Regions from separate parts of the Vibrio sp. QJM3NY_35 genome, predicted to be linked through region 1. Evidence: predicted binding sites of a transcription regulator. Region 1 holds the regulator's gene; each other region holds the start of a gene.
The links. Region 1 encodes CRP, which controls carbon source genes, mostly activating them, when cyclic AMP is high. Its sites were predicted from a motif close to TGTGANNNNNNTCACA; they were not measured.
Positions count from the first base shown of each region.

Region 2: a site for CRP is predicted at 2,410-2,425, ahead of AC3CH3_RS16920 (NupC/NupG family nucleoside CNT transporter). Genes of this name have one in related genera too.
Region 3: a site for CRP is predicted at 2,202-2,217, ahead of AC3CH3_RS12235 (NupC/NupG family nucleoside CNT transporter). Genes of this name have one in related genera too.

Region 1 covers NZ_CM173507.1:3,072,645-3,083,472, reverse strand. Annotated here, with positions in the region: gene astA (arginine N-succinyltransferase) at 1-74, shown strand, start outside; gene astD (succinylglutamate-semialdehyde dehydrogenase) at 114-1,571, shown strand; gene AC3CH3_RS14025 (2-oxoadipate dioxygenase/decarboxylase family protein) at 1,785-2,576, shown strand; gene crp (cAMP-activated global transcriptional regulator CRP) at 2,761-3,393, opposite strand; gene AC3CH3_RS14015 (phosphoribulokinase) at 3,633-4,502, opposite strand; gene AC3CH3_RS14010 (YheU family protein) at 4,580-4,792, opposite strand; gene AC3CH3_RS14005 (hydrolase) at 4,888-5,880, opposite strand; gene AC3CH3_RS14000 (TIGR02444 family protein) at 6,156-6,626, opposite strand; gene AC3CH3_RS13995 (ABC transporter ATP-binding protein) at 6,623-8,545, opposite strand; gene kefG (glutathione-regulated potassium-efflux system ancillary protein KefG) at 8,720-9,304, shown strand; gene kefB (glutathione-regulated potassium-efflux system protein KefB) at 9,291-10,828, shown strand, end outside.
Region 2 covers NZ_CM173508.1:330,748-341,575, reverse strand. Annotated here, with positions in the region: gene ulaA (PTS ascorbate transporter subunit IIC) at 1-1,039, opposite strand, end outside; gene AC3CH3_RS16930 (PTS sugar transporter subunit IIB) at 1,050-1,319, opposite strand; gene AC3CH3_RS16925 (hypothetical protein) at 1,604-2,080, opposite strand; gene AC3CH3_RS16920 (NupC/NupG family nucleoside CNT transporter) at 2,694-3,902, shown strand; gene AC3CH3_RS16915 (hypothetical protein) at 4,243-4,512, shown strand; gene AC3CH3_RS16910 (class I SAM-dependent methyltransferase) at 4,558-5,175, shown strand; gene AC3CH3_RS16905 (DUF3541 domain-containing protein) at 5,285-6,433, opposite strand; gene AC3CH3_RS16900 (diguanylate cyclase domain-containing protein) at 6,717-8,072, shown strand; gene AC3CH3_RS16895 (DEAD/DEAH box helicase) at 8,236-9,876, shown strand; gene AC3CH3_RS16890 (DUF3612 domain-containing protein) at 10,444-10,828, opposite strand, start outside.
Region 3 covers NZ_CM173507.1:2,729,881-2,740,708, forward strand. Annotated here, with positions in the region: gene deoC (deoxyribose-phosphate aldolase) at 1-274, opposite strand, end outside; gene AC3CH3_RS12235 (NupC/NupG family nucleoside CNT transporter) at 795-2,057, opposite strand; gene AC3CH3_RS12240 (TatD family hydrolase) at 2,262-3,092, opposite strand; gene AC3CH3_RS12245 (DUF5363 family protein) at 3,073-3,228, opposite strand; gene AC3CH3_RS12250 (hypothetical protein) at 3,506-6,007, shown strand; gene AC3CH3_RS12255 (hypothetical protein) at 6,104-6,817, shown strand; gene AC3CH3_RS12260 (LysR family transcriptional regulator) at 6,814-7,644, opposite strand; gene prfC (peptide chain release factor 3) at 7,751-9,331, opposite strand; gene rimI (ribosomal protein S18-alanine N-acetyltransferase) at 9,469-9,924, opposite strand; gene AC3CH3_RS12275 (DNA polymerase III subunit psi) at 9,917-10,315, opposite strand; gene AC3CH3_RS12280 (GNAT family N-acetyltransferase) at 10,514-10,828, opposite strand, start outside.

The DNA.
Region 1 (10,828 bases):
TGATTTTATCATCTGAAGTAGCAAGCGCTCTTGAAGTAAAAGAAGGCGAATTCGTTCGCATGTTGGCTCAGTAAGAGCGGCGATTATCTGTCGAAGATTTTAAGGATAGAAGTATGACTCAGTGGATAGCAGGACAGTGGGTGGCAGGTCAAGGTGACGCCATGACATCAGTAAGCCCATACAATAATGAAGTAGTGTGGCAAGGTGATAGCGCAACACCAGCACAGGTTGAATCTGCAGTAGCAGCAGCTCGTGAAGCCTTCTTGGTTTGGAAAAAATTGAGCTTTGCAGAGCGTGAAGCGATCGTGTTGAACTTTGCTGAGAAGGTAAAAGAGAACAGCGAAGAGATTGCACAGATCATCGCAAAAGAGACGGGCAAACCGATTTGGGAAACTCGCACTGAAGCGGGTGCAATGGCGGGTAAAATCGCTATCTCTATTCGTGCTTACCACGAACGTACCGGTGAAGCTTCACGTGAAGCGGCGGGCAACCAAATTGTACTTCGTCACCGTCCATTGGGCGTAATGGCGGTATTTGGTCCTTACAACTTCCCAGGTCACCTACCTAACGGTCATATTGTTCCAGCTCTGCTATCAGGGAACACCGTAGTATTCAAACCTTCAGAGCAGACACCTTGGACGGGTGAGTTTGCAATGAAGCTATGGCAAGAAGCGGGTCTTCCTGCTGGCGTAATCAACCTAGTACAGGGTGCTAAAGAGACAGGTATCGCACTAGCCGATGCTAAAGGTCTTGATGGCGTACTATTCACAGGTAGTGCCAATACCGGTCATATCCTACACCGTCAATTCGCGGGCCAACCGGGCAAGATGCTGGCACTAGAGATGGGCGGCAACAACCCTATGGTGATCAGCGACCAATACGGTGATGCAGACGCAACGGTATACACTATCATCCAATCGGCTTTCATCAGTGCGGGTCAACGTTGTACATGTGCACGTCGCTTATATGTTCCTGTTGGAGAGAAGGGCGATCAACTACTGGATAAGCTCGTTGCTGCGACCTTGAAGATTCGTGTCGATCAGCCATTCGCTGAGCCAGCACCCTTCATGGGGCCACAGATCTCTGAAGCTGCGGCTAAGTTCATTCTGGACGCGCAAGCGAATCTGCAATCGTTAGGCGGTGTAAGTCTAGTCGAAGCAAAAGCGGGTGAAGCGGCGTTTGTTTCTCCGGGCATTATCGATGCAACCAATATTGCAGAACTGCCAGATGAAGAGTACTTCGGTCCATTACTGCAAGTGGTTCGTTACCAATCGCTAGAGCAAGCGGTCGAGTTAGCTAACGACACTCGTTTTGGTTTATCTGCTGGCTTAGTATCAACAGATGATTCTGAATGGGAATACTTCGTGGACCATATCCGTGCGGGTATTGTTAACCGTAACCGTCAGCTAACAGGCGCAAGTGGTGATGCACCGTTTGGTGGCCCGGGTGCTTCGGGCAACCTACGCCCAAGTGCTTACTACGCAGCGGACTACTGTGCTTATCCTATGGCTTCAATGGAAGGTGGCGAAACTCAACTTCCGGCAACGTTTAGCCCGGGTATTGAGCTTTAATTTAGGCTAATGAGTCCTAGGCTCATGCGTTAAGTTTGAAATAGGGAAGTGGTGTTATCGCTTCCCTTTTCCATCACGTCCGACATCTAGATTGGGCGGTAGATAATAATAGAAAAAGTATGTCACAGGCTGATGGCTGCTGACTCTGTGTCTCAGCCTCTCCCTCTCTAATCCAAATTACTAGCTTGCTAGAACCTCTGACAAGGAGTCACCATGACGCCCGATCTACTCTTTAAATCACTTTGGGACGATTACATTCACAGGCTTTGTCCATCGGCTGAGAAAGTGCATCACTTGCTGAAAGAAGACGAAGCGCTGATTAATGATCACATTGCACTGCGTACTTTCAATGTTGCTCCTTTGGGTATTGAAACATTAGCGAAGCCTTTCCTTGAATTAGGCTATCAGGCGTGTGGCGACTACTTGTTTGAGAGTAAGAAGTTAGTGGCTAAACATTACGAGCACCCAGATCCAAAACAACCAAAAGTGTTCATTAGTGAGTTGAAGGTAGAAGAGTGTTCAAGTGACTTGCAACAGATCGTTGCTAAGTTGGTTGAGCAAGTGGACGCAAGTAAGCTTCAAGGCCATGAGTTCTTGTTTGGCGGTCGTCTTTGGGATTTGAGCTTCGCTGACTTCCAAGTGCTCGCAAAAGAGAGCGAATACGCGTCTTGGCTCGCGGCTCATGGATATGGTGCAAACCACTTTACGGTGAGTGTGAACCAGCTAAATGAATTTGATGAAGTGCAGGCGGTGAATGACTACCTGAGCGAGTCAGGCTTCACGATCAATGCATCTGGCGGTCAGGTTAAAGGCTCTCCAGAGGTCTTATTAGAGCAATCATCAACAATGGCAGACAAAGTCCCAGTTTCATTTGTTGAAGGCAATGAGATGATTCCTGGGGGCTTCTATGAGTTCGCTAAGCGTTATGCGATGGTCAACGGTGAGCTTTACACAGGTTTTGTTGCAGCATCAGCTGACAAAATCTTTGAGAGCACCAACGGTTAAAGAAAGATACGAGCACGGATTTTGTCCTATAGATGCGAGTACGCTTCGCTTCGAGACAGTTTGTGCTTGGAAGCTGTAGGTGTTCTATTCGCATCTCGTATCTGCTCTATAGATCTTAAGAAAACAAAAAAGCCACCAAACTCGCATTTGGTGGCTTTCAAATTTTTGGCTCAGTTAATCGAGATTAACGAGTGCCGTATACCACGATAGTTTTACCGTGTGCAGAAATTAGGTTCTGCTCTTCTAGCATCTTCAAGATACGACCAACTGTCTCACGAGAACAACCAACGATCTGGCCAATCTCTTGACGAGTGATCTTGATTTGCATGCCGTCAGGGTGAGTCATTGCATCTGGCTGTTTCGCTAGGTTTAGTAGCGTTTGAGCGATACGACCTGTTACGTCAAGGAACGCTAAGTCACCAACCTTTTGGCTAGTTACTTGTAGACGGTTTGCCATTTGCGCTGAAAGACGCATTAGGATATCTGGGTTCACTTGGATAAGTTGACGGAATTTCTTGAAAGAAATTTCAGCTACTTCACAAGGAGATTTAGCACGAACCCAAGCAGTACGCTCTTGGTCTTCTTCGAACAAGCCAAGCTCACCGATGAAGTCGCCTTGGTTTAGGTAAGAAAGAATCATTTCCTTACCTTCTTCGTCTTTGATAAGAACTGCCACAGAACCTTTAACGATGTAGTACAAGGTTTCTGCCTTTTCACCAGCATGAATCAAAGTACTTTTTGAAGGGTACTTATGAATATGACAGTGTGAAAGGAACCACTCTAATGTTGGATCGGTTTGAGGTTTACCTAGAACCATAATATCTCACTTCCTCTGCAGGGTATGCTTGCCGCTTTCCGTATTTTAGCTAAGCCTGGATTGACTTGTAGGATAAGAGCACTCGTTGAGCGCTGCAAGCTATCTTGTGTTTCGTTTAAGAATAGTATCCTTTTTCAGGTACTATTTCTTGATTTTAATCGTGACCAAGCTACGATTTTTTACGCAAAATTGTGCACATGATCACGGTATGAAAAGTAATCAACCAGAATGTCGTTTTGTTAACCTATTTTTCCGGTTTCGATAAGTTGTTGCAGGATTGGCCTCACAATGAGCTCCATAGCAAAACTCATCTTGCCGCCTGGCACCACTAGCGTGTTATGGCGAGACATAAAAGAGCCATCAATCATAGCCAGAAGGTAGGGGAAATCGACGTTTTTGATGCCACGCAAACGTATAACTACGAAGCTTTCGTCTAAACTTGGAATTCCTTTGGCGTTAAGTGGGTTCGATGTATCTACGGTTGGAACACGCTGAAAGTTTATGTGAGTGCGCGAAAATTGCGGGGTAATGTAGTTGAGGTAATCATCCATTGAACGAACAATGGAGTCCATTACCGCTTCGCGTGAGTGACCACGATCGCGAGTGTCACGAACGAATTTTTGAATCCACTCTAAGTTGACGATGGGCACCATGCCGATCAGCAAATCGACGTGTTGAGAAACGTTAATGTCGCCATCAACCACACCGCCGTGCAAGCCTTCGTAAAACATCACATCGGAATTTTCCGGGATCTCTTGCCATGGCGTGAAGGTGCCCGGCATTTGATTGTAAGGCACGGCTTCATCAAAGGTGTGCAGGTAGCTTCTTACTTTACCTGTACCTTCGTTACCGTATTTACGGAAGAACTCTTCTAGCGCACCAAAGTCGTTGGCTTGAGGACCAAAGTAGCTGATGTGCTTACCTTGCTCGCGCGCTTTACGGATCTCGACATCCATCTCTGGACGTGTGAAGCGATGGAAACTATCCCCTTCAACCCAAGCTGCCTTCACGTCCATCATATTGAACATTTTACGGAAGGCTTCTGAGGTAGTGGTGGTGCCGGCTCCAGATGAACCCGTCACCGCAATAATTGGATGTTTAGCGGACATGACAACCCTTGTCTTTTGAGTAACTTACTTGTTAGCAATCGTTTACCACTATAACACGGCTCCTTTATGAGCGCAGCTTAGAAGCGTTTTGTGACTTGAATATCAACGGTTTCATGGAGTTCAGAAAACACGATGCTGACTTCTCCTGAAGCTAATTGATGTTTCACTTGGTCAATCTTGTTTTGCAGTGAAACCTCTACGTCGCCGTAGTCTGTGCCTTCACGCAGCACGAATTCTTTGATGAGGTTTTCCAGTGTCTCTGGTGCAATGTCTTGCCATGGGATGATCATAAATACTTCTCTCTTTTATGTTCATAAATAGGTTTATTGATGTAGAAATGCGTGTGCTTAGTAATGTTTTGCTTCTATTTACTAAGGCTCGGTCATTATGCCGAATCTTGGATACTTTCATAGTAGGCAGGCAAGGCTTCTTCTAACCAAAATCTTGGCTTGAGTGTGCTGCCAGTAATAAACCCAACATGGCCGCCTTTTTGAAACAGTCGATAATCGATGTTATCGGGCAGAACGAATTTTGGGATCACATCATCGGTCATGAAAGGGTCGTCTTTGGCATGAATGATCTGCGTCGGCAGTTTAATCTTATTGAGCTTAGGCAGCGCAGAACATTGCGCATAATAGTCTTGGGCATTTTTGAAGCCGTGCAGAGGCGCAGTGATTCGTTCATCAAACTCATACAGTTTGGTTATGTTCTTGATGGCTTCAGCTGTGATGCCAAGTTTTTCCTGTAGCAAGTTAACTTTTTTTAGCGCATTCGATTTTAGAGAGTTGAGCAGGTACTTCTTATAAAGCTTGGAGAAACCGCGCTCAATGCGACTAGAGCAACACGCTAAGTCAAATGGAGCAGATACGATTGTCGCCGCCGACAGCAATGGGTCGTCTGCGTACTCAGCTAAATAGTTCGCCAGCATGTTTCCACCTAAAGATATGCCAACCGCAACCTTAGGGTTATTCGGAAACTGCGCGTGTAGGTGTCTTAGGAAAAAGCGCGCATCTTCGACCTCACCTGAATGGTAAGCGCGAGCCAGGCGATTGGGTTTTCCGCTGCAGCCTCTGAAGTGCATCATTACCGATAACCAACCATCTTTAGCAAATGCATTCATCAGTCCGTTGGCGTAAGGGCTCTCAAAGCTACCTTCTAAACCATGGAATAGAACGAATATCGGCTTGTTACTTCGATCATCATTGCTTGGGTTGTCACCGTCGGGTGATTCGCTCCAAGCAAGATCAAGAAAGTCACCATCGGGAGTTTCTAAGGTTTGCCAGTGAGGATGAAACAGCGCCTGTTTTCTAATAAACCGTGGCACTAAGGTTTGTAAGTGCGGATTAGAGAGACCAGCGGCTGCGGTAAATATTGTCATAAAAACGATCCATGCTTCTTTGATGGGCTTTGATAACGTGTTGAGCTTGCAGTGAAACGCCCACGTTTTTATTTGAGCTTGGTTGATTCTCGGCATAAGCGCAAGGCTTTCACTTGTACGAGATACAAAAACAGGCTATGGGTAACCAGTTGAATAATATCAATGTTAGGTGCCTTAAAAACTTCATTGTGCATATTAGTCAGTGCATGCACATGAAGAGAGACAGGGCGCAGTTAAGCTTGGATCTTGATTGAGTAAAAAGGAAAGAGAATGAGCTAGGGCTGAGGTGCTGGTTCAGAAAAAGCGTCGTAGAGGTTTTCTGCTCCTAATAAACGACAGTACTGAAACGCGAGCGGTGATTGCTGGTTAGCGTAAAGTTGTAGGGAGTTTATACAGTCGACGAGATCGGACTGTTGTTGCTTTTCAAGCTGTAACTCAAACTGTAAGGCTTCACGGTATAGTGAGTCGACAACGTGTGCTTTGAGATGTTTACGTAGCTCTCGATAACTATGAAGCAGGGTTTCAGAGCGGCTTAAGCACTGGTGTACTTTGTGCCACTCCTCTTCAGCAAAAGACAATTGCTGCTCATCAAGCCATTTGAGAAGCAGCAGTAGATTGACGTTGCCGTGGAATTGGTTTTGCAAAGCTAGGCACGCATCCTTTACACCGCGCACACTGTAATATTGAAGGCTAAATTGCCATAGTCGTTCCAGTGTTAGTGATATTGGGGCGTGCTCTGGGCTCATAAGCTATCCATATCCTGTTCCATCTGCTCAAGCTCTTCTTGAGTGGACATCCAATCCATTTCAACTTCTTCTAGCTGTGACTTACTGCTCGCTTGGAGAGCGAGTACTTTATTCAGTTTAGCCTTATTTTCAGCTTCATACAGTGAAGTGTCGGATAATTCTTGCTCGGCTTCTTCAAGAGCCTGCGTTAATTTATCCATCTGCTTTTCAAATTGAGTCAGCTTTTTACGCAGTGGTGCCGTCAGTTTACGGAACTCGGCTTCTTTACGTTTCTGCTCTTTTTTCGCTGCTGCACTGTTGGCACCGTCTTTTGCTGGTGCCAATGCTTGTGCCTCTTTGCGCTCAATTTTCTGCTGTTCGGTTAGCCACTTGTAGTAATCGCTTAAGTCACCATCAAACGGTGCTACTTGGCGGTCGTGAACAAGGTATAAATCATCGGTAGTTGCACGCAGTAGGTAACGGTCGTGCGATACGATAACCATTGCGCCTTCAAACGTCTGCAGGGCAAAAGTCAGCGCTTGACGCATGTCGAGATCTAAGTGGTTGGTTGGTTCATCGAGTAGCAACAGGTTTGGTTTTTGCCATACCAGTAGCGCTAATACTAAACGCGCTTTTTCACCACCAGAGAAGGGGGCTACTTTATCGAGCGCTTTTTCGCCTTGGAAACCGAAGCTACCTAGGTAATCACGCAGTTGTTGCTCGGTATGTTTAGGGGCAATCTGCATCATGTGTTGTAGCGGTGTTTCTTCAGGGTGCAGTGTTTCTAATTGGTGCTGCGCAAAGTAACCAATCTTAACGCCTTGCGAATAGCTCAGCTCACCACCTTGCTGTTTCAGTTCGCCAGAAAGCAGCTTAATCAACGTTGATTTACCAGCACCATTTCGACCAAGCAGACCAATACGACTGCCTGGTACTAGGTTCAGGCGAATCTTCTCTAGAATCAGATTGTCATCATAGCCCGCTGATACTTCGTCCATCATCATGATTGGGTTTGGTAGTGCGTCTGGTTCTCTAAACTCAAAGCTGAATGGGTTATCAAACTGAGCAGGTAACACTTGTTCCATTTTCTCTAGCGCTTTTATACGGCTCTGCGCTTGGCGAGCTTTTGAAGCTTTATAACGGAATCGGTCAATGTAGCTCTGCATGTGAGACATCTGTTTCTGCTGCTTTTGATACATCGCTTGTTGCAGAATCAGTTTTTGCGCTCGTTGTGTTTCGAACGATGAGTAGTTACCCGTGTACTCATTGAGCTGTTGATTTTCAACATGCACGATACGATTGACGATAGGGTCTAAGAAGTCTCTATCGTGCGAGATAAGTACTAGCGTGCCAGGGTAGGTTTGTAACCAACGCTCTAGCCACATTACAGCGTCTAAATCCAAGTGGTTGGTCGGTTCATCGAGTAGCAGCAGGTCACTACGACATAGTAGGGCTTGCGCTAGATTCAAACGCATGCGCCAACCACCTGAGAATTGAGTCAGGTTCCATGTCATTTGTTCTTGGCTAAAGCCTAGGCCGTCCAGTAACTCGGCAGCGCGCGCCTTGATGCTGTAACCACCAATGGTTTCAATCTTGCCGTGGATTTCTGCTACCAATGTGCCGTTGTCGGCTTGTTCAGCTTTCTCTAGTTGGTCTTCAAGGCCGCGGTATTCACGGTCGCCATCAATCACGTATTCAATTGCTGTTCTTTCTAACGCTGGGGTTTCTTGAGCAACCCAAGCCATCTCCCAATGAGCGGGTTTGCTGAATGAACCTGCATCAATAGACAGTTCGTCCTTAATTAAGGCGAATAGCGTAGATTTACCACAGCCGTTTTTACCAACCAAACCGATCTTGTCGCCAGGGTGAAAAGTCGCAGATGCTTGGTCGAGGAGTGGCTTACCGCCGCGTAGCAATTGAATATCAGAGAAAGTAATCATAATTGAAATAGCATAGAAATTTGAGGTGAACAGACGCCTGCATAGTAGGCTGAAACCAGATAAAAGTCGATCACAATGCAATTTGCGTTATGATGCCAATAACATATTAATAACTTTTGCTTAAATTCTTGTGGCCTTGCCACCGTTTAGCCCTCAAAGGAATGTTTCAAAGGAATGAGTAATACTCCCTCGACAGACAAAGTCTTGCCAAAGGTGTTGATCATCTATGCGCACCCAGAGCCGCAAACCTCTATTGCTAATCAGATGATGATTAAGAAGGTAGAGTCGCTCGGTCATGTCAAAATTCATGATCTCTACGCCATCTACCCAGACTTCTTTATCGATGTGCCTTATGAGCATGAATTGCTCCTTCAATACGATGTGATCGTGTTTCAACATCCTCTGTTTATGTATTCCTGCCCTTCATTGTTAAAAGAGTGGTTTGATCGCGTGTTAGGCAAGGGTTTTGCGTTTGGTGAGCAAAGTGCGCTTAAAGGCAAACACTGGCGCAGTGTGATTACTACCGGTGGTAAAGAAGAGGCGTTTGGTGCCGCAGGCTATAATAAATATCCATTACAAGAGATCTTGCAACCGTTTGAGCTCACCGCTTCTTTGTGTCAGATGAACTGGATATCCCCTTTGGTTTTACACTGGGCACGAAATGTTACCGATATGACGCGTTACCAGCATGCAGAAGAATATCGAAACTGGTTGCGAGACCCGCTACAAGATATAGGAGCAGATGATGGCTCTGACTAATGATTTTCTACAAAGTAGCGTTATATTTTTAGCGGCTGCTGTGGTTGCGGTTCCTATCGCACAGCGCGCCGGTTTGGGTTCAGTATTAGGTTACCTTCTGGCTGGTGTTGCTATTGGCCCTTGGGGGCTTGGCTTAATCAGTGATGTAGAGGCGATTCTGCACTTCTCCGAATTCGGGGTGGTACTGCTACTCTTCTTGATTGGTTTAGAGCTTAACCCTAAAAAACTGTGGCAGATGCGAGCTCCCATTCTCGGATTAGGTGGCGCGCAAGTGCTGATCACCACTCTGATTATTACCGCTATTGCCTGTCTATTTGGATTAACGTGGCAAACCAGCCTAGTGATAGGTATGGGCTTGGCGCTGTCTTCGACTGCGATTGCCTTGCGGGTTATTGAAGAACGAGAGCTCGGTGGTAAAGAAGCAGGGCAGTCGGGCTTTGCAGTACTACTTTTCCAAGATATTGCAGTAATCCCTATGCTAGCGATGTTACCTCTGCTTGCTGGTAATACTGGCGGTAGCTGGGCTGACATGCTGTGGATGCTAGGTGGTGTGATTGGCTTACTTGTCGGCGGTCACTTCTTACTGAGGCCACTATTCCGATACGTAGTAATGAGTGGTGTGCGTGAGTTGTTTACCGTAGCAGCGCTGTTATTGGTAATTGGTATCGCTGTGATCATGCAACAGATTGGCTTGTCGATGGCATTGGGTACGTTCCTAGCGGGCGTGCTTCTGGCTGAAAGTGAATATCGACACGAGCTTGAAATCGCGATCGATCCATTTAAAGGGTTATTGCTTGGCTTGTTCTTTATCTCGGTCGGCATGGCGGTGAACTTAGGTTTACTCGCTGAAAGCCCATTCGCGATACTGATTGCTGTATTAGCGCTGGTGGTTTTGAAAGGCTTAGTGCTGTACGCGCTGGCTCGTATCTTTGGTACTCAGGCTAAAGCGCGTAGCCGCATGGCGATGATTCTAAGCCAAGGCGGTGAATTCGCTTTCGTTATCTTCACGGCGGCAAGTGCGCAAGGCATCTTGAGTGGTGAGCAAGTGTCGTTCTTGCTGGTAGTGGTGAGTCTATCTATGGTGACCACGCCATTGATGCTCAAGTTGCAAGATCGATTCTTTGCTCGTCAACTGAATCAAATCAGTGAAAACGCGATGTCTTCGGATGTGGTCGATCGTAGTCCTCGAGTGATCATTGCTGGCTTTGGTCGTTTCGGTCAGATCATTGGTCGCTTGATGTATGCCAATAAGATTCGCATCACCGTCCTTGAGAGTGATGCCAGCCAAATCCATATCCTAAGAAAGTTTGGCTACAAAGTGTTTTACGGAGACTCGACTCACCTTGAGCTGTTACGCGCAGCCGGTGCAGATAAAGCAGAGGCGATTGTGCTGTGTACTGATTCTCCCGATGAAATCATGAAAACCGTCGATTTGTGTAAGCAACACTTCCCACGCTTAAAGATCTTAGCGCGTGCTCGAAGCCGTGTTGAAGCGTATCAATTACTTAACCACGGTGTGAGCAA
Region 2 (10,828 bases), on a different replicon from region 1:
CAACGCCCGCTACAATGATTGTCCAGCCAAGCGCGCCTTGAACTGTCATTGCTAGTAGACCAGCAGCGAAAGAACAAAGGAAACCGATAAGTACCGCGTTTGGTGCTACAGGGAATACCATAGGGCAGTCTAGAGCAGGTTTTGCGCCCGGTACGAGTTTGTCAGAGATACCTTTGAATGCAGGAACGATTTCAGCTATCAGCATCTTCACACCTTGCAGTACGATGTAAACACCACCGGCAAATACAAGAGACTGCATGAAGGTGAATACTACCCAGTTTTGACCGCCTGATACTGTTTCAACAAAGTCACCGCCAGCAACAATTGAAGCAAACATAAAGAAGATGGCCATTGTTGTTGCTACAGCAACGGGCGTATCACGCAGGAACATTAGGCTCTTAGGTACGTTGATGTCTTCTGTTGATTTTGAAGTGTCACCAAACTTGCTACCAATGTAACCCGATACTAAGTATGAGAACGTTGAGAAGTGACCCATCGCCAGCTGATCGGTACCCATCACTTTCTCTGTGTATTTCTGAGCAAGTGCAGGCATGATAACCATCAGTGAACCTACAATGATCGAGCCGATTGCGACTAGAGCAGTGCCTTCGATGTTAGCTGTAGACAGGATTACCGCTACCAGCATAGACATGAACATTGTGTGGTGACCCGTTAAGAAAATATATTTTAAAGGAGTAATACGAGCCAATAAAATATTCACAACGAATGCGAAGAACATAATTAGAGCCATTTCATAACCGAATGCTTCTTGTGCTAATGCAACAATTGCTTCGTTATTTGGAATAACACCACTTACGCCGAATGCTTCAGTAAATACAACTGAGAAGTTATTTAGTGCGCCAACAAGAGCACCAGCACCAAAACCTAAAATTAGGAAACCCATTACGGTTTTAATTGTGCCTTTTAGAATGGTAGAAACATCTGCTTTTTGTGCAACTAGGCCAATAAAAGCAATTAAACCTACCATGATCGCCGGCTCTTTTAATAAGCCGAGCATGAACTCGAAAAAGTTTTGCATAATTTTGACCTTACATGAAAGTTTTTAGTTGTTCTTCAATTGATGCTTTGTCAAAAATATTTTTAAGGCTGATGATGTTCTCTTTACCAGCGTCTTTTAGTTGGTTTGCAACGTCTGTTGCTGCAACCCAAATATCCGCATTGCTTGATGCTGCAGATGATAGATCTTCGTGATCAACTTCTGCTTCGAAACCGATTTTTTTAGCGACTTCTTTTACTGCCATTTCCATCATTAGAGAAGTACCAAGGCCGTTACCGCAAACTACAAGAATCTTTTTCATAATATTTGTCTCAATTGGATTTTAGGGGTTGAGAAACTTCGTTCTCTTATTGTGTGAGAGCATAGTAATGGAAATATTCAGATTTCAATAAGATCTTCATCACAAAGCTAAAATGAGATTGTGATGGAGATCTCGTTAATTTGTAGTAAAGATCCAGAGTGAGACTTTGATCAAATTTAACTTTTCACTCGAATATGCAACGTATTTTATTGAGAAAGGCGGGCTTAATTAATTTTTATATCAGAATATAAATCTATAGAGGCTTTATTGTAGAAAATAGAGAATTAATCGTATCGACCGTAGTCAGTAAGCATTTTCTTAAGCATGCTATTAACGTCTTTGGTCTTTTTATTTCTTTTAGTCAGTTGGCTAAGAGAGGTTGGTTTTGGCGAGGTAACATTTTCACTGTCAACTTCTTCAGTTTTATCTTTCATTTTCTGTACGGCAGGCAATAACATTCTAATTTCTTCGTTATTGGCATTGGTCAGGACGACAATATTTTCAGATTCAACTTGGGTTATGGTTAATATCCCGTGTTTAACCGATTCAACCTTTTCACCAATCATAATTGATTCAGGCGCAACAGAACGATCGGTGAGTTGACCTGTACGTAATTTTGCCGCACTAATAGCGCGGATATTTCCGGTATTTTCAAACGCGACAATAACAGTATAGGTATTATAATATTCAACTACTGTCACATAGCCGTGTCTATTTGTTTTGAATCTAGCTCCATTGTTCATGTCGTGCGGAGCTTCCATTTTCTTCACGTGTTTCCTCTCTTAGTCTCGATGGCTGTTATATCTAATCAGCTCTATTGGTATTTTATAGATAATTATTTGGTGAGATCACACAAAGTATATACGCATCTAAACTTAAGATGAATCTTGAAGTCTCGGGAAATGAGGCAGAGCACAGAAAAGCAGTAAGAATCACACAGAATTAACCGAGAGGTTACGCTCACATACTTAAAGACTTAACATTACAAATTCAACTCCCTACAGATTGTTTACAGTTTTGAAGCACGGAAATGACGACAAACAATGTATTTTGCTTAATCCTTGACCGCGCGATCGTTTGCGTCAAAAAATGTGATGAAAGTCTCACTTAACTGTTTATACTTCTTTTCCGGTTTTAAGCCGGTGCTTAGCCAATACAAGCCGTCACATGGATATGTGAATGACCCCACGGACCGGACCAGCTACGTTCCACTGCTTGTATAAGGTGATTTTTTACATGAACAACTCGTTGTTACATTCGCTAACCCTGTTAGCTCCTTCATCGCGTAGCGTTTTGCTTGCGGTTCTTTGTCCTGTTCCTTTGATGTCATTTGCTTGGCTCATGCTCACTCTTTAAGGATTACTAGGACACATTATGAATATTCTATTTGGTTTTGTCGGTGTTCTTGCACTGATTGCTTGCGCGTACCTGCTATCTGAAAGTCGTTCTTCAATTAACTGGAAAACGGTCTCTCGTGCACTATTACTTCAAATCGGATTTGCAGCCTTAGTATTGTATTTCCCATGGGGACAATTGGCGCTAACAAGCCTAAGTAATGGTGTTTCTAGCCTGCTTGGTTTTGCAGACGTTGGTATCGCATTCCTTTTCGGTGACCTTGCTACTGAAGGCTTCATTTTCGCGGTTCGCGTGCTTCCAATCATTATCTTCTTCAGTGCTTTGATTTCTGCGCTTTATTACTTAGGCGTTATGCAAAAAGTGATTCAAATCTTGGGCGGAGCGGTGCAAAAACTGCTGGGTACAAGTAAAGCTGAATCTCTGGTTGCTACAGGTAATATCTTCCTTTCTCAGGGTGAGTCTCCTCTCCTTATTCGTCCCTTTTTAAAGTCTATGACTCGTTCGGAACTGTTTGCTGTAATGGCCGGTGGTATGGCGTCGGTAGCGGGTAGTGTACTTGGTGGTTATGCTGGCCTTGGTGTTGAGCTTAAATATCTTATCGCTGCAAGCTTTATGGCGGCTCCGGGTAGTCTGTTAATGGCAAAGATCATTGTTCCTGAGCGCAGCACACCAAGTGACTACGATCATATCGAACTCGATAAAGCTGACCAAAGCAACGTGATCGATGCACTGGCAAGCGGCGCAATGAACGGTATGAAGGTAGCGGTAGCCGTTGGTACTATGTTGATTGCATTCGTGAGTGTGATTGCGATGGTGAACACGGGCCTAGAAAGCTTAGGTGAAACGTTTGGTTTTGCGGGTATTACGCTGCAAGCTATCTTCGGTTACCTGTTCTCACCACTAGCATGGCTGATCGGTATCCCGAGTGATGAAGTATTGATGGCGGGTTCTTACATTGGTCAGAAGATCGTAATGAACGAGTTTGTTGCTTTCATCGACTTCGTTGAGAACAAAGCATTGCTATCTGAACACAGCCAAGTGATTGTGACGTTTGCTCTATGTGGCTTTGCTAATATCGGCTCTATTGCGATTCAGCTGGGTTCTATCGGTGTGATGGCGCCAGAGCGTCGTGCTGAAGTTGCTAACCTAGGTTTGAAAGCGGTAGCTGCTGGTACGCTAGCAAACCTAATGAGTGCATGTTTAGCGGGTATTTTCATCTTGCTTTAAGCTAGATTCAGCTAAAGCGCCTAAATTGAGTAAAAGCGGATATCTTGCTTACGGAGTTAACGTGAGGAGGGGGTCCGCTTTTTTGTGCCTGTTAATCAGGCTAAATCTGGTTTTGGCTGTCGACTGTGATTTGTCTATAGTGAGTAAAAGCTCACTCGGAAGAGTAATAGAGCCACGTTCTTTTATCCGATATACTTGAATATCATCAGGTTGCGTTTAATAGCATTCGGCTTCAATTAAGAAAATCCGGTTTCTATTAAGAACACTCGGTTTCGATTAAGAATATTCCGTTCCGACTAATAGTACGGCAACCAAGATTAAATTAACCAAGGGTCTCTCCATGAACATTCGCGTTCTCATCGGTCTTATTGTTACCTTCATTGGCTTGTTTGCGATGGTTTACCTAATTGCTGGCGGCGCTCAGTTTCCTATCTACCAGTGGCCAAAAGAGGCTTATCTCGGTTTGGTGTTCAGTGTCGTGTGGGGGGCAGGTGTCGCAGCGTCTGTAGCGTATTTCTTCTCGGCATTGGTATTTGTCACTGTTGCCGTGGTTTGCTATGCGATCGGTTATAAAATTGGTGGGCTCTTTTCTTCAAGTTCTAAAGCTTAATCTTATCAAGGTGTGCTGATGTTCATTGAAGTAGGGCTGATTTGAATGCACTGGCTCGATCGTTGGAAGGTGTATCGCTATCATCGAAAACAGACTAACCGCTCGAATGGCGACAAGGCTAAAGCTTTAGGTTGGACTAGCGAAGAGAGCCAGTTGTGTCGCTTTGAAGTCATTGCACGGTCGACTGATTTTGAGAAGAAGAGTGTTTTGGATCTGGGGTGTGGCTATGGAGAGTTGTTTGAACTGCTCGATAGCATTTACCACATTCAATCATACACAGGCGTTGATCAACATGCCGATTTTCTAAAACAGGCCAAGCAAAACTACACGGAAGCTCGCTGCAAGTTCATTGCGGGTGACATGAGTAATATAAACCTAGAAGCACATGATGTGGTTATCGCCAGTGGCTCATTGAATTATATCTCTCGCGACTCGGATTATCTGACAAACATGATTACTCGCATGTATGAATTGGCGAATCAGACGGTGATTTTTAATCTTCTCGACTCAAGCCAGTATCCTTCGCGTAATACCTTGATGAGTTATCACCCTCAAGGTGTCTATCGTTTCTGTAAAACGCTCTGCGATGATGTCTATTTAATGGAGGGCTATGCAGAAGGGGATTTCACGATAGTGATGAACAAAGCCGTGTCAGGAGCTTGATGGATGGCTGTTCTCGGTTTTGAACATATATTATTAATAGACATCAAAAAGCCGCAGGCCTCGAAGGGTATGCGGCTATTTTGTTCTATAGAGACCCAGTTAGGTGTAACTATTTACTCAATGGCTGGTTTTCAATGAGCCCGTAAGGAATCGTTGTAAATACTTTTGGGTTGCCCTTGAACGTCGGTGCTTCGTTCACTTGTTGCCAATCGAGCAACATGATCGCAAGCACGTTGCGGTGTTCACCATACTCCAGGTCAAAATCGCCAGCAATTGAAGGGATCATGCCTTGTTTCTCATCGATAGATGCTTGAATCGCGAGTCGAGTTTTCTCTACTACTGGATCATCTTCTAAACCTGCCAATAAGAAGATTAATCCAACCTCGGCAATCACATCTTCTTTCGCTCGAAGCAGAATCGTATCGATATTTTCCCTAAAGTAATCGTAGATCCATTGATGATCTTGTTCGCTTACTTGATGCTGATAGTATTCAGAATCGCCAAAGATGACGTGTGTCATACCATAGATCTTGTTGCCGAATTGCTGGCTTGAGAGCTTTTTATCTTTATCGTCTGGGTACGCTTTCTTGAAGGTATCGACGAAATCATCAACGACATCCTGTTCACCTAGCTGGCGCAGCCAGTATACCTGATTAGCTAATTGAGCCGCCCACGCTTTCACCATGTCTTCATTAGTCACGTATCGTGAGAAATCATAGCGACGAATGATTTCGCGCAGCTTGGCATCGTTTTTGTGCTCTAAACCGTACTCATTGGCACGCGCCATAGAGCCAAGAAGATCAACGCCAAGGTAGAGGTATTCTGGCATGTGCTTGGTGATGTTGTAGCGTCGAACACTGCGCTCATCGCTATCGCCAACATAAGATGCAACGCGCTTTTCTGAGTAGAGTACGATTTGTTCCATGGTTTGAACGTCATTCGACAGGGCGTTGAGCTTGCTTGCCACTCGTGCCATGTCACTCCATACCGCAGCAGAATACTTATCATCTAATGTCTGGCGATACATGCGTAGTCCGTAGTGACCCTCTTTGAATGCAGGCAGGGTGTAAAGTTGGCTTTCGTAGGTAGCGCGAATGAGGTCAGCTGATTGCTTGAAAGATTGTTCTTGAGAATTGAGCGAATCGGCTTGGGATTGAATACTCGATACATTTGTCGCCAGAGCGTTCTCTTGTGCGTGAACAGCGACCGTAATTGAGGCCGATAGTAATGTGCACAGTGTAATCGTTTTTAGCTTCATGTCGTGAGGTACCAAGCTGATTAATAGTCTATGTAAAATAACATCGATGAATCCTTTAATGTAAGGTTTGAGTCAATACAATGTAAGCTTTATAAGGTTTACTAACCCTTTTTGATTAAGTAATTAGTATAGTTAACAGGCCTGAAGTGATGAATGGCACAATATTTGATAGATAGTAGACGTTAGTATAGATTTTTAGTGACTTAGCGGCATACTGGAGCAATAAGCCAGAAATGAGCCGTTATAAGGCAGTATATAGAACAAAAGTGTTAGAGGTTCGTAAATGCCAAGTGGTTCTAGCAAGCAGTGGTCTGCCAAAATAGTATCTTTTCTTTTTTTCCTTACGATAGTAGGCGCGATTGAGTTTTTTCACGCCAAGCAATTAACTTTTCTTAAAAACGAATCGTATTCAGAGGCAAAAAAGCAACTATCCATTATTCGTTCTCGGATTGAAGTCGCGATCGTGTCGGATATGTATATCCTCAATAATTTCTCGACTTTAGTGACCATTAACCCTGATGGTGAAGTGAAAAACTGGGACAAGATTGCTGAGAATATCATTCAAGATGGCTTCCATATTCGACTTATCGCACTCGCCAAAGACGACATTCTAAATTTTGTTTACCCTCTGGAAGGTAATGAGCAGGTCCTAGGTATTAATTATCGCGATCACCCAAACCAATGGGAGTCTGTAGAGATAGCTCGTAATCTTGGCAATACGTTTATTGCGGGTCCCTTTGAGCTGTTTCAAGGAGGGCAAGCTCTTATTACACGTACTCCGATCTTCCGAGATCCGCCTTTCAATCAAGATTACTGGGGTGTATCCAGCGCTGCTATTGGCTTAGACGAGCTGTTTGAAGATGTCGGAATCGGGAAGATCGAGAACAAGTATCAACTTGCGATACGTGGTAAAAACAGTTCAGGTAAAGATGGCGCTGTCTTTTATGGTACTCAGGATGTGTTCGATAATGCGTTTGCCACCGAACAGGTAAGTTTCCCATATGGTGGTTGGTACCTTGCTCTTTCTGGTAACGAACATGTATTAATGGATGAACCTTGGTACCGAATCCAAGCGGTAAGGCTAGTAGGTTATTCCATAATGATAGTGCTGGCGTTTGCCTTCTTTACTATTTATCGCCTGTACCGCATTGCAGATAGCCGCTCAATGCATGATGAGCTAACGATGTTACCGAATCGTCGATACTTCATGTATAGCCTCAAGCAGGCCTTTAAAACTACTCAAAAACAGCGATCGAGAACGTTTGCCGTTGTAAATATCGACCTCGATGGGTTTAAAGCGATCAATGACACTTATGGTCATGCAGCTGGCGATCAGGTATTGATCGAGTGTGCAAACCGAATTAGGAGTGAACTACGAGTTTCAGATATCGTCGCAAGGATAGGCGGTGATGAGTTCTTAGTTTTATTGCCACGCATCATTGATGATCAACACGTATCGTCGATCGTGACTAAACTACGAAAGGCGATGTGCGCGGCGCCAGTTGTGTACGAAGCGCACTCTATTTATCTCAGAATCAGTGTGGGTTGGGTTATTCACAATAGTAACTACAATAATGTCGATGCGCTCTTGAAAGCCGCTGATGAAAAAATGTACGAACAGAAGCGACAAGTTATCTAGGTTGAATTTTAGCTGCGATTAGAATTTAGTTGCTGAATGGGGGGAAAAGCCTCAGAATACCGCGCTTTGCTCCGTATCAATGTATTTGATGAGCAAAAGCTGAAGCAACGCACTTTTTAACGTGTTGCTCATACTAAATGTTATTCAACTGAGAAAATAATCTATGAGTTTTACCTCCCTTGGCCTTTCTGAACCGATCCTTAAAGCTATTGAAGCACAAGGTTACGATAAGCCATCACCAATACAAGAGAAAGCCGTGCCAGCTGTCCTAACGGGCAAAGATGTTATGGCCGCTGCTCAAACAGGTACAGGTAAAACTGCAGGCTTCACGCTACCTATTCTTGAAATGTTATCGAAAGGTACTCGCGTACGTCAGAACCAAGTTCGTGCGCTCGTGCTAACGCCAACTCGTGAGCTTGCTGCGCAAGTGAATGGCAGCGTAGTGAAGTACGGTATTAACTTACCGCTGACTTCGACGGTAGTGTTTGGTGGTGTGAAGATTAACCCTCAGATGCAAAAACTGCGTAAAGGTAGTGACGTGTTGGTGGCAACACCTGGTCGTCTACTTGACCTATACAACCAAAATGCAGTGCGTTTTGACCAACTAGAAATCCTAGTGTTAGATGAAGCGGACCGCATGCTAGACATGGGTTTCATCCGCGATATCCGTAAGATCTTAGCTTTCTTGCCTAAGAAGCGTCAGAACCTACTGTTCTCAGCGACGTTCTCTGATGATATCCGCAGCTTAGCGAAAGGCTTGGTGAACAATCCTGTTGAGATTTCAGTAAGCCCTGCAAACTCAACGGCAAAAACGGTTGAGCAAAGCATCTACCCAGTAGACAAAAAGAAAAAGAGCGCAATGCTAGCGAAGCTAATCAAAGATAACGATTGGCGACAAGTGTTGGTGTTCAGTAAGACGAAACACGGTGCTAACAAGCTTGCTCGCTTCCTTGAAGAGCAAGACATCACTGCGGCACCTATCCATGGTAATAAGAGCCAAGGTGCACGTACTAAAGCCTTAGAGAACTTCAAAACAGGTAAGGTACGAGTACTTGTTGCAACTGATATCGCCGCTCGTGGTATCGATATCCCGCAACTGCCTCAAGTAGTTAACTTCGATCTTCCTCATGTATCAGAAGACTATGTACACCGTATCGGTCGTACTGGCCGTGCTGGTGAAGTAGGCAAAGCGATTTCATTGGTTTGTGCGGATGAAGTGGGTGAACTGTTTGGTATCGAGCGTCTTATTCAACAAGTGCTAGAGCGTCGTGAACTGGAAGGTTTCTCTCCAGTAAACAAGTTACCTGAGTCTCGCTTGGATTCACGTCCAATCAAGCCTAAGAAACCGAAGAAAGCAAAACAGCCACGTGAGCATGCTGATGGTCAACGCTCTGGTGATAACGCTCGCGGGCACAAGCCAGCAGGTAAGAACAAGCGTCATGTAGCTGGCAATGGCTCAGCGCCAAAACGTAAGCCAACATCAGGAAAGAAACCGGCTGAAAACAACTCAGCTGCGACAGGTGAAGATAAATCAGTAAGAAACAACGGTAGCAACTTTAAGCGCGGTAGTGCGGGCAATAAACCTGCTGCAAATAACGCGGATTCTCAGAACACTCTGAGCAAACCAAGCGGTGCGGGTAAATCTAACGGTACTGGTAAGCCAAACAACGCGGGTAAACCTGCAGGTAAGCCGAAGAAGTCTGGTTACGGCGGTAGTTACGGCCCAAGCAAGTCGTCAAATAAGCCGACAGGCAACAAGCCTTCACCGTCGAGAGGCCGCTCTAAGCCAACTCCTCAGAAGTAGAGTCTATTCGATAGACCATAGAGGTCGAATAACGAGAATGTCTCAAAGGAGAGTTCTCGTTGATTAGTTAATTTCTACTATCTAATTCAAATAAGCGCGAATATTGAATTTCAATGTTCGCGTTTTTTTATGGGCGTTGTTTAGGGTGTTGTGTATGTTGAGTAGCCGTTTATGTTGAGTAACCTAGGAGAGGTTTATTGCTTGTTTAAAGTGATTGAATCTAAGGGAAATATGGCATTTCGGGGAAGTGTAATGAATCTTTAATGATTTATTAATAACAACATAATCACTAGCGTTTTTGTTGAATTTCGCAATTTGCAATTCCAGTTTGCAAAACAAACAAGGATATCAGGCTAATACGTGTCCAGATGCGTAGTAAATACGTGTTTTAAAAGTTGGCACGTATGCTGCATTAGTAGTGGTGACCCTTCTTAAGCCGAGGGTCACCTAGCCAACTGACGTTGTTAGTGAACCTTTTTTGTTCACACAAAATATATGACCAATCACCCGTTTTGTGATTGGTTTTTTTTTGCCTGAATTTTAGGTTCTATTTTTTGTTATTACTTTTTACTCACCACACTTCGAATAACAGCTTGGTTGACGTGGGCATTCTCCACCTCTGGAGCAGATAAGCCTCGCCTCTGTCTCAATCCCACGTTCAATCCAATTTATATTTAGAATCTTGGCTATTGTCGTGAGATCTTTTTTGATGTTACGCGGAATTGCCACAGAGCCACCATTGTTAACGCATGACGCTTTAAGCTGCTCTGCTATGTCTCTTGAATTACCGCCTTGAGCATCAATCGCAGGGTTGAGATCTATACCAGCACACAGCACACGATTGTTACCCGCAGGATCTGTCATATTGATGGATTCACAGCAGTAGATTCTTGGTTCATCACCCACGTTCAAAATGGAGATTTGAGCCGAGCTTCCCGCTCGAGGTTCTGAT
Region 3 (10,828 bases), 340 kb from region 1:
CTTTTGTTTCTGCAACAGCAATTTCGATGTCGTCATTACCATGAGGGAAGTTAGTTACAGTCGCAATGCGTACTTCTGGAGTACCTTGCTCACGCAACGCTTTCTTAGCTGCTGGGATAAAGCGAGGGTAAATACAGATTGCAGCGGTGTTGCCTACTGCAGTCTTCGCGTCATGACAAAGCGCCACTACTTTTTCTGTAGTGTCATCGTCATTTAGCGTAGTTAGGTCCATAAGTTTAAGTGCACGTAGAGCTGCTGCTTTTAAATCGCTCATTTCTATCTCCGATCAATATATTCAAATAGTTAACTACTTCGCCCTCCATCCAGTATAGATGGATATTTTAGTAATGCTCAGTAGCCACAAATGAACGGACTTGGTTCCCTGAAGACTTGATAACTTTCGCTACCAATTGCAATCCTTGTCACCGCACAGTACCAGATTGGTCTATGGCACAACAAATCAGTCATGTTGTGTCTAACATCTATAGCGTATCGCTAATTTTGGCTTAATCCCAGAAGAATAACGTTCGAGTTGATTTCGAGGTTACTTTCTTGCCAACAGAGACACCCTATCCCTTTAGCTTATACATTATAGGTATCCATCAATAAATTGTAGTGCTCCTTAGAACGCAAACGGTTTGTATCTCAAAAAAACATTCTAGACCCTACATCGAATCTAAGCATAAGCGCGTGCATATACTAAAAACGGCAGGCCTAAAAACAAAAAAGCCCCGCAGCAATTTCTTGCTACGGGGCGATATTATTATGGCGTCTATATATCGATTTCTAACTAATTAGAAAGACAGGAAGAAGCCAGCAATTGTTGCTGCCATCAGGTTAGATAGAGTACCAGCAATTACCGCTTTAACACCCATACGTGCGATGTCGTGGCGACGGCTTGGTGCAATACCACCTAGACCACCTAGAAGAATCGCAATTGAAGAAAGGTTTGCGAAACCACATAGTGCGAATGCGATGATAGCTTGAGTCTTCTCAGACATAACTTGACCAGTTGCTGCAACAACTTGAGCGTTTTCACCAACGTATGGTACGAAGTTTAGGTATGCAACGAATTCGTTAACAACTGTCTTCTGACCAATGAAAGAACCAGCGATAGTTGCTTCTTCCCATGGAACACCAATGATGAATGCTAGCGGTGCGAAGATCCAACCTAGAAGAAGTTCTAGAGTTAGGTTTTCCATACCGAACCAACCACCGATGCCACCTAGGATACCGTTGATTAGAGCAATTAGACCGATGAATGCTAGTAGCATTGCACCAACGTTAAGTGCTAGTTGTAGACCAACTGATGCGCCACCTGCTGCTGCGTCGATAACGTTAGCTGGTTTGTCATCGCCACCGTCCATTTCGTCAGCGATATTGTCATCTGGCGTATCTGTTTCAGGCTTGATGATTTTAGCGAATAGTAGACCACCAGGTGCTGCCATGAATGACGCTGCAACTAGGTACTCTAGAGGTACACCCATAGATGCGTAACCTGCTAGTACACCACCAGCTACAGAAGCCAAACCACCACACATTACTGCGAATAGTTCAGAGTTAGTCATTTTAGGAACAAATGGACGAACAACTAGAGGTGCTTCAGTTTGACCAACGAAAATGTTTGCTGCTGCAGACATAGACTCGGCGCGAGAAGTACCTAGAGCTTTCTGAAGACCACCACCAAGAACTTTGATTACAATTTGCATAACACCAATGTAGTAAAGTACAGAGATAAGTGCAGAGAAGAAAATCAGAGTTGGTAGTACTTGGAAAGCAAAGATGAAACCGATACCGTCAACTGAGAAGTTAACTAGGCTGCCGAATAGGAAACCAGTACCGTCTTTACCGTAGTCGATCACGTTTGCTACACCAGCAGAGAAACCTGCAAGTAGATCACGACCCCAAGGGATGTAAAGTACGAATGCACCAAGTGCGAATTGGATAGCGAAAGCGCCACCCACTGTTCTTAGATTAATAGCTTTGCGGTTGTCAGATAGTAGTACTGCGATTGCGATCAGTGCAACCATTCCGACTAGGCTCATAAACAGGCTCATAGTTTATGACTTCCTTATTAGTTATTTATTGGCGTGTTACAAAATGGGGCTATAAAGCGGAGGCAATTATACTCATGCGACCACTAATAAAGTAATGCCGTCCTCACACTTTCGTAGAAGATTCATGTACCATTCACACACAAATGTGAGCCAAATCACAAGCCCAGTGCAATTTACGCAAACGATAAACAAAAACCTTCGATTTTATTCACATATACCGAATGAGCGATGGCTATTTTGCCAAATTTGCGCTGCAATCGATTGCTTTGGCTCTTTTCTAAGCAAAAAAAGTTCATTTAAGATCGTAACTAAATGTTTGGAATGATTAACATTTCCTTGGTTTCCATACATGGGCATGTCCGGAGCATCCGTTTCCAATACCAAGTATTCAAGAGGCAGTTTTGCGATGGTTGTGCGTGTTTTTTGTGCTCTTGGGTAAGTAATCGTTCCACCGACACCAATATAGAAACCGAGCTTGATCCACGCCAAAGCTTGCTGTTCACTCCCTGAAAAGCCGTGAATCACCCCACCAAAAGTGAACTTGTGCTGCTTTAATAGTTCAATAAGTCGGTTATAAGACTTCCTCTCATGGATGATCAAAGGCAGCTCAAATGCCTTCGCAAGCTCCATTTGTTGGATGAAAAAGCGTTCTTGTTTCTCCCGCTCGACATCGACAAAAAAGTCGAGACCACACTCTCCTATCGCAACGCATTGACGGCTTTTTGATGAGAGTAATTGTCGAAGATCTGAGAATTGCTCGTCATTGGCTTGCTCTAAAAAGTAAGGGTGGAAACCTAAGGCGTAGTAAACATTAGAGTAAGATTTGGCGATTTTATCGAGCTTCCTCCAGTTACTTTGGCCAATAGAAGGAATAAGAATCTTCTCGACTTGAGCTTGTTTCGCTTCTTTAAGATAGCTATCAATACTTTGATCAGGTGTAGCTCCCTGATCAATTACAATATTTTGCTCAAACGCCTCAAAATCCGCATGGCAATGAGTATCAAACAGCGGAAAGTCACTTATTTGCTGTGTCATCTTCCCTACTCTCTGTTTGTTTCCCTTGGGGATCACGACGATAAGCCACGCAGCTGCGCTTGTTCTCAGGCGTTAATCCAAGCTCTTCACACCACTTATCGTATTTCTTAATCCAAGCTTTTATCCAACTGAACATACTTACCTCAAGCCTCTGAAATTAAAACAACACGCTCTAATCCGCTTATATCCACACAAACTCCTAGAGAGCCAAATCATAAATAAAAACAACTCTACACATACAAATAATAATTAAGTTCAATAAGCAACCTATAAAAGATAAATGTATAAATCAAATTTATGCATCAACACTAGCTGGCTATATTGTTGAAAATCTCACCACAGCAAATAATAAACGCACTTGCCAAGGAGGCATTGATAGCAAGACGCTCCATTAAATAACGAGATCCTACTTTATGAAAGCATCACTCTTAGCCATTACAATTTCTAGCGTGTTAGCTGCACCCACTTTTGCTGCACCTTACCAAGTTGACGTTGAGCTAGCCAACCAACAAACACTTCAGCTTATTGATGGACAAATGAAAGCTGTTGATGCTTCTGTTCAGTATAAGTTAAACGAACAATACGCCAATGCAACGCCAGGCACTACGGCAACATTAGATGACGTAGCCTATGAAAAACAATCAAACGGTACTTGGGCTGCTGTTGGTGCAGCTTCGGCTGCGTTGGTTGCAGGGCTGTTAAGTAGTTCTTCATCTTCCAGTTCATCTGACAACGGTAATACAATCCCAGAGCTTCCAGTCACTACTTCAATGGACAGTGTTGGTACATGGAAAGTCGCGGATAATGACAGTGGATATATTGTGACTCTTGCAGGGCAAGAGGTTTATGTTGATTCAAGCAATGTGACACTTAACAACGATGGTACAGCAACCATTGTCGTGAACGATCGCAAACTTATAGTAGGAATCAATGGAGACGAGCTTTACCGAGTAGATCAAGTTAGCCATCCAGACTTAGATATTCCTGATTGGGGCGATACACCTGACTTTGGCAACGGCATTATCGGTGAGGGTTGGACTCGTGTCGACATTGGCGCGGGTGTTCAAGACTTCTATCGCTTTGAAAAAGTGACTGAAGACGGTGTAAAAACAGTTGAAGTTAACGACCAGCGTAAACACGATGGTGGTGTTCATATTAGCGTTAATGGTGGTGACTGGAAACACTTCGACGGTTCTAAAATTGCTGCAGCTAAAGACTTCATCGATGAGCACTTAAAGCCTGCTGATATGCCTCAACTGTCTGACCCAGAATACGGCAACGGCATTGTCGGTGAGGGTTGGACTCGTGTCGACATTGGCGCGGGTGTTCAAGACTTCTACCGCTTTGAGAAAGTGACTGAAGACGGTGTAAAAACAGTTGAAGTTAACGACCAGCGTAAACACGATGGTGATGTTCATGTCAGTATTAATGGTGGTGATTGGAAGCACTTCGACGGTTCTAAAATTGCTGCAGCTAAAGACTTCATCGATGAGCACTTAAAGCCTGCTGATATGCCTCAACTGTCCGACCCAGAATATGGTAACGGCATTGTCGGTGAGGGTTGGACTCGTGTCGACATTGGCGCGGGTGTTCAAGACTTCTACCGCTTTGAAAAAGTGACTGAAGACGGTGTAAAAACCGTTGAAGTTAACGACCAGCGTAAATACGATGGTGGTGTTCATATCAGCATTAATGGTGGTGACTGGAAACACTTCGACGGTTCTAAAATTGCTGCAGCTAAAGACTTCATCGATGAGCACTTAAAGCCTGCTGATATGCCTCAACTGTCTGACCCAGAATACGGCAACGGCATTGTCGGTGAGGGTTGGACTCGTGTCGACATTGGCGCGGGTGTTCAAGACTTCTACCGCTTTGAGAAAGTGACTGAAGACGGTGTAAAAACAGTTGAAGTTAACGACCAGCGTAAACACGATGGTGGTGTTCATGTCAGTATTAATGGTGGTGATTGGAAGCACTTCGACGGTTCTAAAATTGCTGCAGCTAAAGACTTCATCGATGAGCACTTAAAGCCTGCTGATATGCCTCAACTGTCCGACCCAGAATATGGTAACGGCATTGTCGGTGAGGGTTGGACTCGTGTCGACATTGGCGCGGGTGTTCAAGACTTCTACCGCTTTGAAAAAGTGACTGAAGACGGTGTAAAAACCGTTGAAGTTAACGACCAGCGTAAACACGATGGTGGTGTTCATATCAGCATTAATGGTGGTGATTGGAAACACTTCGACGGTTCTAAAATTGCTGCAGCTAAAGACTTCATCGATGAGCACTTAAAGCCTGCTGATATGCCTCAACTGTCTGACCCAGAATACGGCAACGGCATTGTCGGTGAGGGTTGGACTCGTGTCGACATTGGCGCGGGTGTTCAAGACTTCTACCGCTTTGAGAAAGTGACTGAAGACGGTGTAAAAACCGTTGAAGTTAACGACCAGCGTAAACACGATGGTGGTGTTCATGTCAGCATTAATGGTGGTGATTGGAAACACTTCGACGGTTCTAAAATTGCTGCAGCTAAAGACTTCATCGATGAGCACCTAAAACCTGCTGATATGCCACAAATCGACGCCCCTGCAAAGCCAACTATTTCAGCTGGGTTAGAAGGTGACAACATTGTTGTAACGGTAAATGGTAAATCTCATACGACTGACTATATAGCTGAAGCTGATGACCGTGGTGTCGTTCACATCAAAGATCGCCACGGAAATATTGTGGGTGAAGGCTACATAGATGAAATAAATGGAACAGTCACTTTTGGGAACGGTATTGTTATAAATGACCGAGGTGATGTAACACTCCCTCCAGCGGTTAAAAACAACGTAAAAGACAGAGTGCAATCTATCGACCCAACCAAGCTACAGAAAGCTAAATCCGCTATTCAACAACGTTTACGCGGTTAATCTAAAACCAAGTTAAATCCTCTCACCCGATAATAGTGAACGCTATTATCGGGTGTTTTTACTCACTAGCTAAGGAAAGCGATTCGGAATTTGAATATGAAACGCCTTCTATTAATACTTGCTTCCACCTTTCCTTTTCATTCATCTGCAAATGACACTCTTGTTGAATCTATTGAGCGTTTTACAGATATCTTTTCCGTCAGCTTATCTCAAAATCCAGACAACGAAAAAACAGTTGCCACACTTAATATAAACTACCAAATCACCGATAAATTGCGCGTTTTTGGAGAGGTCGATACTCAAGAATACTGGCAGGCAGGATTGGGATATTCATTCTGGCAAGGGGATACGTACTACACTGAAAACACCGTAAAAGTCAGCGAACATGAGATCACAACAGGCATTTTTGTTGCTACGTTGATTCATGAAAATTGGACACTGCTTGGCGATATCAACTACAACTATATGGATAGAGATTTCGATGCTTGTGTTCCAAACTTATGCGTCGAATATAGAGCCTCTGACACATTCGATTATAGTGTAGGCGCTCTGTGGAGCCCGATTCAATATGCTGACTTTCTTTACAAATTCAACCAAGAAATCGGATTCCAAAAAGATACCCAAGATTTTTACATTAAAGATGATACTGCTACGAGACCTAGACATATCAGAAATGAAACTAGGACCAACATTCATTATCACGAGGTAGCTGTATTCTTTAACTTGAAGTACGTAAAACCGTCCGTTACCTACACCATATACCCTGAAAACAAAAACTATGTGGAATTCGGTTTAGCCTTCGATTTCTAGCTATTTAGTAGCTGTTTAAGCTTCTCTCGCAACTCTTGATGTTGCCCATTAGTTTGATACTTCTTGTGATAGAAAAACTCAAACTCCATGGGACGCATCGAAAATGGAGGCTCATGAATTTGTAAACCGATGGTTTTTGCTAAATGGATCATGCTAACCGGAACCGCAGCAATATAGTCAGTTCCTTTTACTGCCAATATCAAGTTAGTTAGATTGCGAACTTCAATTGCCACATCACGTGTGAAGCTCTTTTCGGAAAGAAAGTCGACTATTTGAGTATCTTGACGAAGTAACTTTAAGGTTACATGCCGTGCTGCAAGAAACTCATCCATGGAAATCTGCTCACCAAACTGACTAACCTCGGGATCGCTCATCAATAACAGTCTATCTGTTGTCGCAAATTCAGAAGATAAGCTAGCTTGTTTCTGTAAACCGGTATCTACCACTAAATCGACTCTATTTAACCGGATATCTTCAACGACGTTATCAACGGAAATTGGTGATTCGACTAATTGGACACCATGAAGCATTGGCATTTTATGCAATAAGTTAGCTGGCATATAAACAGTAAAATCACGCTTTCTTGATACTGCACCTTCCATCAACTCTAAAGCATCAGATAATTGACCAGCCAATTTGTGAGCCATTGAGGTTGGCTCTATTGATCGCCCTACTCTTACGAACAACGCATAGCCAACTACCGCTTCAAACCTCTTGATTGCAGCACTGACCGCAGGTTGAGTTAGCTCTAACGATTCGGCAGCTTTGGTTATCGATCTTTGTTGATATACAGAGAGGAATGGCTTTACTAAATTGAGATCAAACACGCTTTACTCCATCAAAACGGTGTACTCTTAGTGTAACAAAAAAGCCGAATGCTAGAAGCAATTCGGCTTTATTATTATCCAACAGTGTTATGTGGAACTGTCGCTATTAGTGCTCGCGCGTCGCTCGGAACTGAACGTCAGGGAAACGTTCAGAAGCTAGGTTCAAGTTCACCATTGTAGGTGCGATGTAAGACAGGTTATCACCACCATCTAACGCTAGGTTAGCTTGGTTCTTACGTTTGAACTCTTCTAGTTTCTTCGCGTCATCACATTCAATCCAGCGAGCTGTTGCAACGTTAACACCTTCGTAGATAGCTTCTACGTTGTATTCCGCTTTCAAGCGCGCTACAACCACGTCGAACTGAAGTACACCAACCGCACCAACGATCAGGTCGTTGTTCTGCATAGGACGGAATACTTGTACTGCGCCCTCTTCAGAAAGCTGAACCAAACCTTTTAGAAGTTGCTTCTGCTTTAGTGGATCGCGTAGACGAATACGACGGAATAGCTCAGGCGCGAAGTTGGGAATACCAGCGAACTTCAAGCTTTCGCCTTGAGTAAAGGTATCACCAATCTGGATTGTGCCATGGTTATGCAAGCCAATGATGTCACCAGCATACGCTTTTTCAGCTCGCGCACGGTCGCCCGCCATGAAAGTTACCGCATCCGAAATACTTACGTTCTTGCCAGTACGAACATGATTCATCTTCATACCTTGGTTGTAAGTACCCGAAACGATACGCATGAATGCGATACGGTCACGGTGTTTTGGATCCATGTTTGCTTGGATCTTAAAGACGAAGCCAGAGAACTTCTCTTCTGTCGCTTCAACATCACGCTCGTTAGCTTGACGAGTTTGAGGACCCGGAGCCCACTTAGTCAAACCATCTAGCATGTGGTCAACACCAAAGTTACCCAATGCTGTACCGAAGTAAACAGGCGTTAGTTCACCAGCAAGGAACAAATCGAGATCAAACTCAGGACATGCGCCAATAACCAATTCAAGCTCTTCACGAACACTGCTCGCCAGATCTTCGCCAACAGCTTCGTCTAGTTCAGGGTTATCTAGACCTTTGATGATGCGAACTTCTTGGATCTCATGGCCGTGGCCAGATTCATACAAGATCGTTTCATCACGGTGAATGTGGTAAACACCTTTAAACTCTTTACCACAACCAATTGGCCATGAGATAGGAGCACAAGCCATACCTAGCTCGCTCTCTACTTCATCAAGCACTTCCATTGGGTCACGAACGTCACGGTCAAGTTTGTTCATAAACGTTACGATTGGCGTATCACGTAGACGCGTTACTTCCATTAGTTTACGAGTACGATCCTCGACACCTTTCGCAGCATCGATAACCATCAAACAAGAGTCAACCGCTGTTAGCGTACGGTACGTATCTTCCGAGAAATCTTCGTGTCCTGGAGTATCTAGTAGATTTACTAGGCAATCATTGTATGGGAATTGCATTACCGACGTAGTTACCGAGATACCACGTTCTTTTTCCATCTCCATCCAGTCAGATTTAGCGTGCTGGTTAGAGCCACGGCCTTTTACGGTACCCGCTTTTTGAATCGCGTTTCCGAATAAAAGAACTTTTTCAGTAATCGTGGTTTTACCCGCATCCGGGTGAGAGATAATCGCAAACGTTCTACGTTTGCTCACTTCTTGTTGGAAAGACATAGTCGCCCTTTGCTGATCTAAAGCGTAAAAAGGGCAAGTAGATAATACTTGCCCTTGAATTCTGTGTGCGGATTATACAGAAAGCGTGTCACTTTCTAAAGGGTCAGTTTACACCCTATTTTTCGTGTACTCTCAGCTTAGCTAAAAGACATAAAAAGATAGCTCATAATGATGGCGTCTTCGTTGCCTTGCTTGGTTGGATAATAGTTACGACGACGATCAACTTCATTGAAACCGGCCTTTTCGTAAAGATTAAACGCATTCACATTACTTTCGCGAACTTCTAGCCAAGCGCTTTCTGCGTCAGCTTGCTCACACATATCAAGGAAGTGGTCAGTTAACGCCTTACCATACCCTTTGCCTTGCTGGCTTGGGTCTACCGCAATATTAAGCAATGTGACTTCACCAACGATGTTTTGCGCGAAGAAGTATCCGACCACTTGCCCATCGACTTCAAGAACATGATGACAAGCACCTCGACTATCAAGATCTCGGATCATATTTTCAGACCATGGGTGAGAATGCGCGGCCTGCTCTATCTTCCAAATGGCATCTAGGTGTTGTTGTGAAGTCGGTAAAAATTGATTAGTCATAAGCACAAATTTGTTGCCATAAGTCGCGGCGGTGTTGGTTGTTACCGTTAATGTCAGACAGTAATGGCGATTGAAGTGTTTTAGCCTTCAGCTCTTGAGGCGACTCGCAACCAGCAAACCATACCCACTCAACCGAACCTAAATCCACAGTAGACAAGTGTTGCGGTTGAAGGTGTAAAGCCTGAGATAAGTCGAGCTTGATACTTTTGAGTACTCGCTCAAACATCACGGCGAGATCTTCCTGAGGTTTTTCAGGCGAAACCAACAGTAACTTGCAACCGTTCGAGAGCGGAGTCAATTCAGATTCATAACCCGCTAAACGCTCTGGGTGACTTAGCTCCCATTGGCTAATGCCCATCTCTTGTAGGTATTGCGCGTGTGTTTGTGACATATCTAGCGGTAGTAACCTTAAGTTTATTGGAGCCAAAGTTTATTGAAACCAGAAGTTTGTTAGAACTAGTTCTGTGAAAGCTGCCTCTATTGAAAGAGCGCTTATTAGAACTGGGCTGATACTAACAAAAAATAAAGGAGCATCAAGCTCCTTTATTTAGACTAAAACAGTTTGTATCTTATTGCGTGATAAATCAGCTTATAAGTCGTTGAACTCTGGGCTGTAAGCTATCTCACCAGCATGTCCAGCAAACGCACCGTCTACCAACTCAATCGCTTGGAAAGCGCCTTCAGGCACATCCCAAACACAACGCAGACCAAACTCGCTCGCAGCCTTGAAACCAAAGCGGCTGTAATAAGCAGGATCACCAAGCACAACGCAAGCTGGGTAACCAAAATCAACCAAAGTGGAAAACGCATCTTCAACTAGAGATTTGGCAATACCTTGGTTGCGGAACTCTTCTTTCACAGCGAGAGGCGCAAGCCCTTGCCAGTTATGATCCTCGCCATCAAG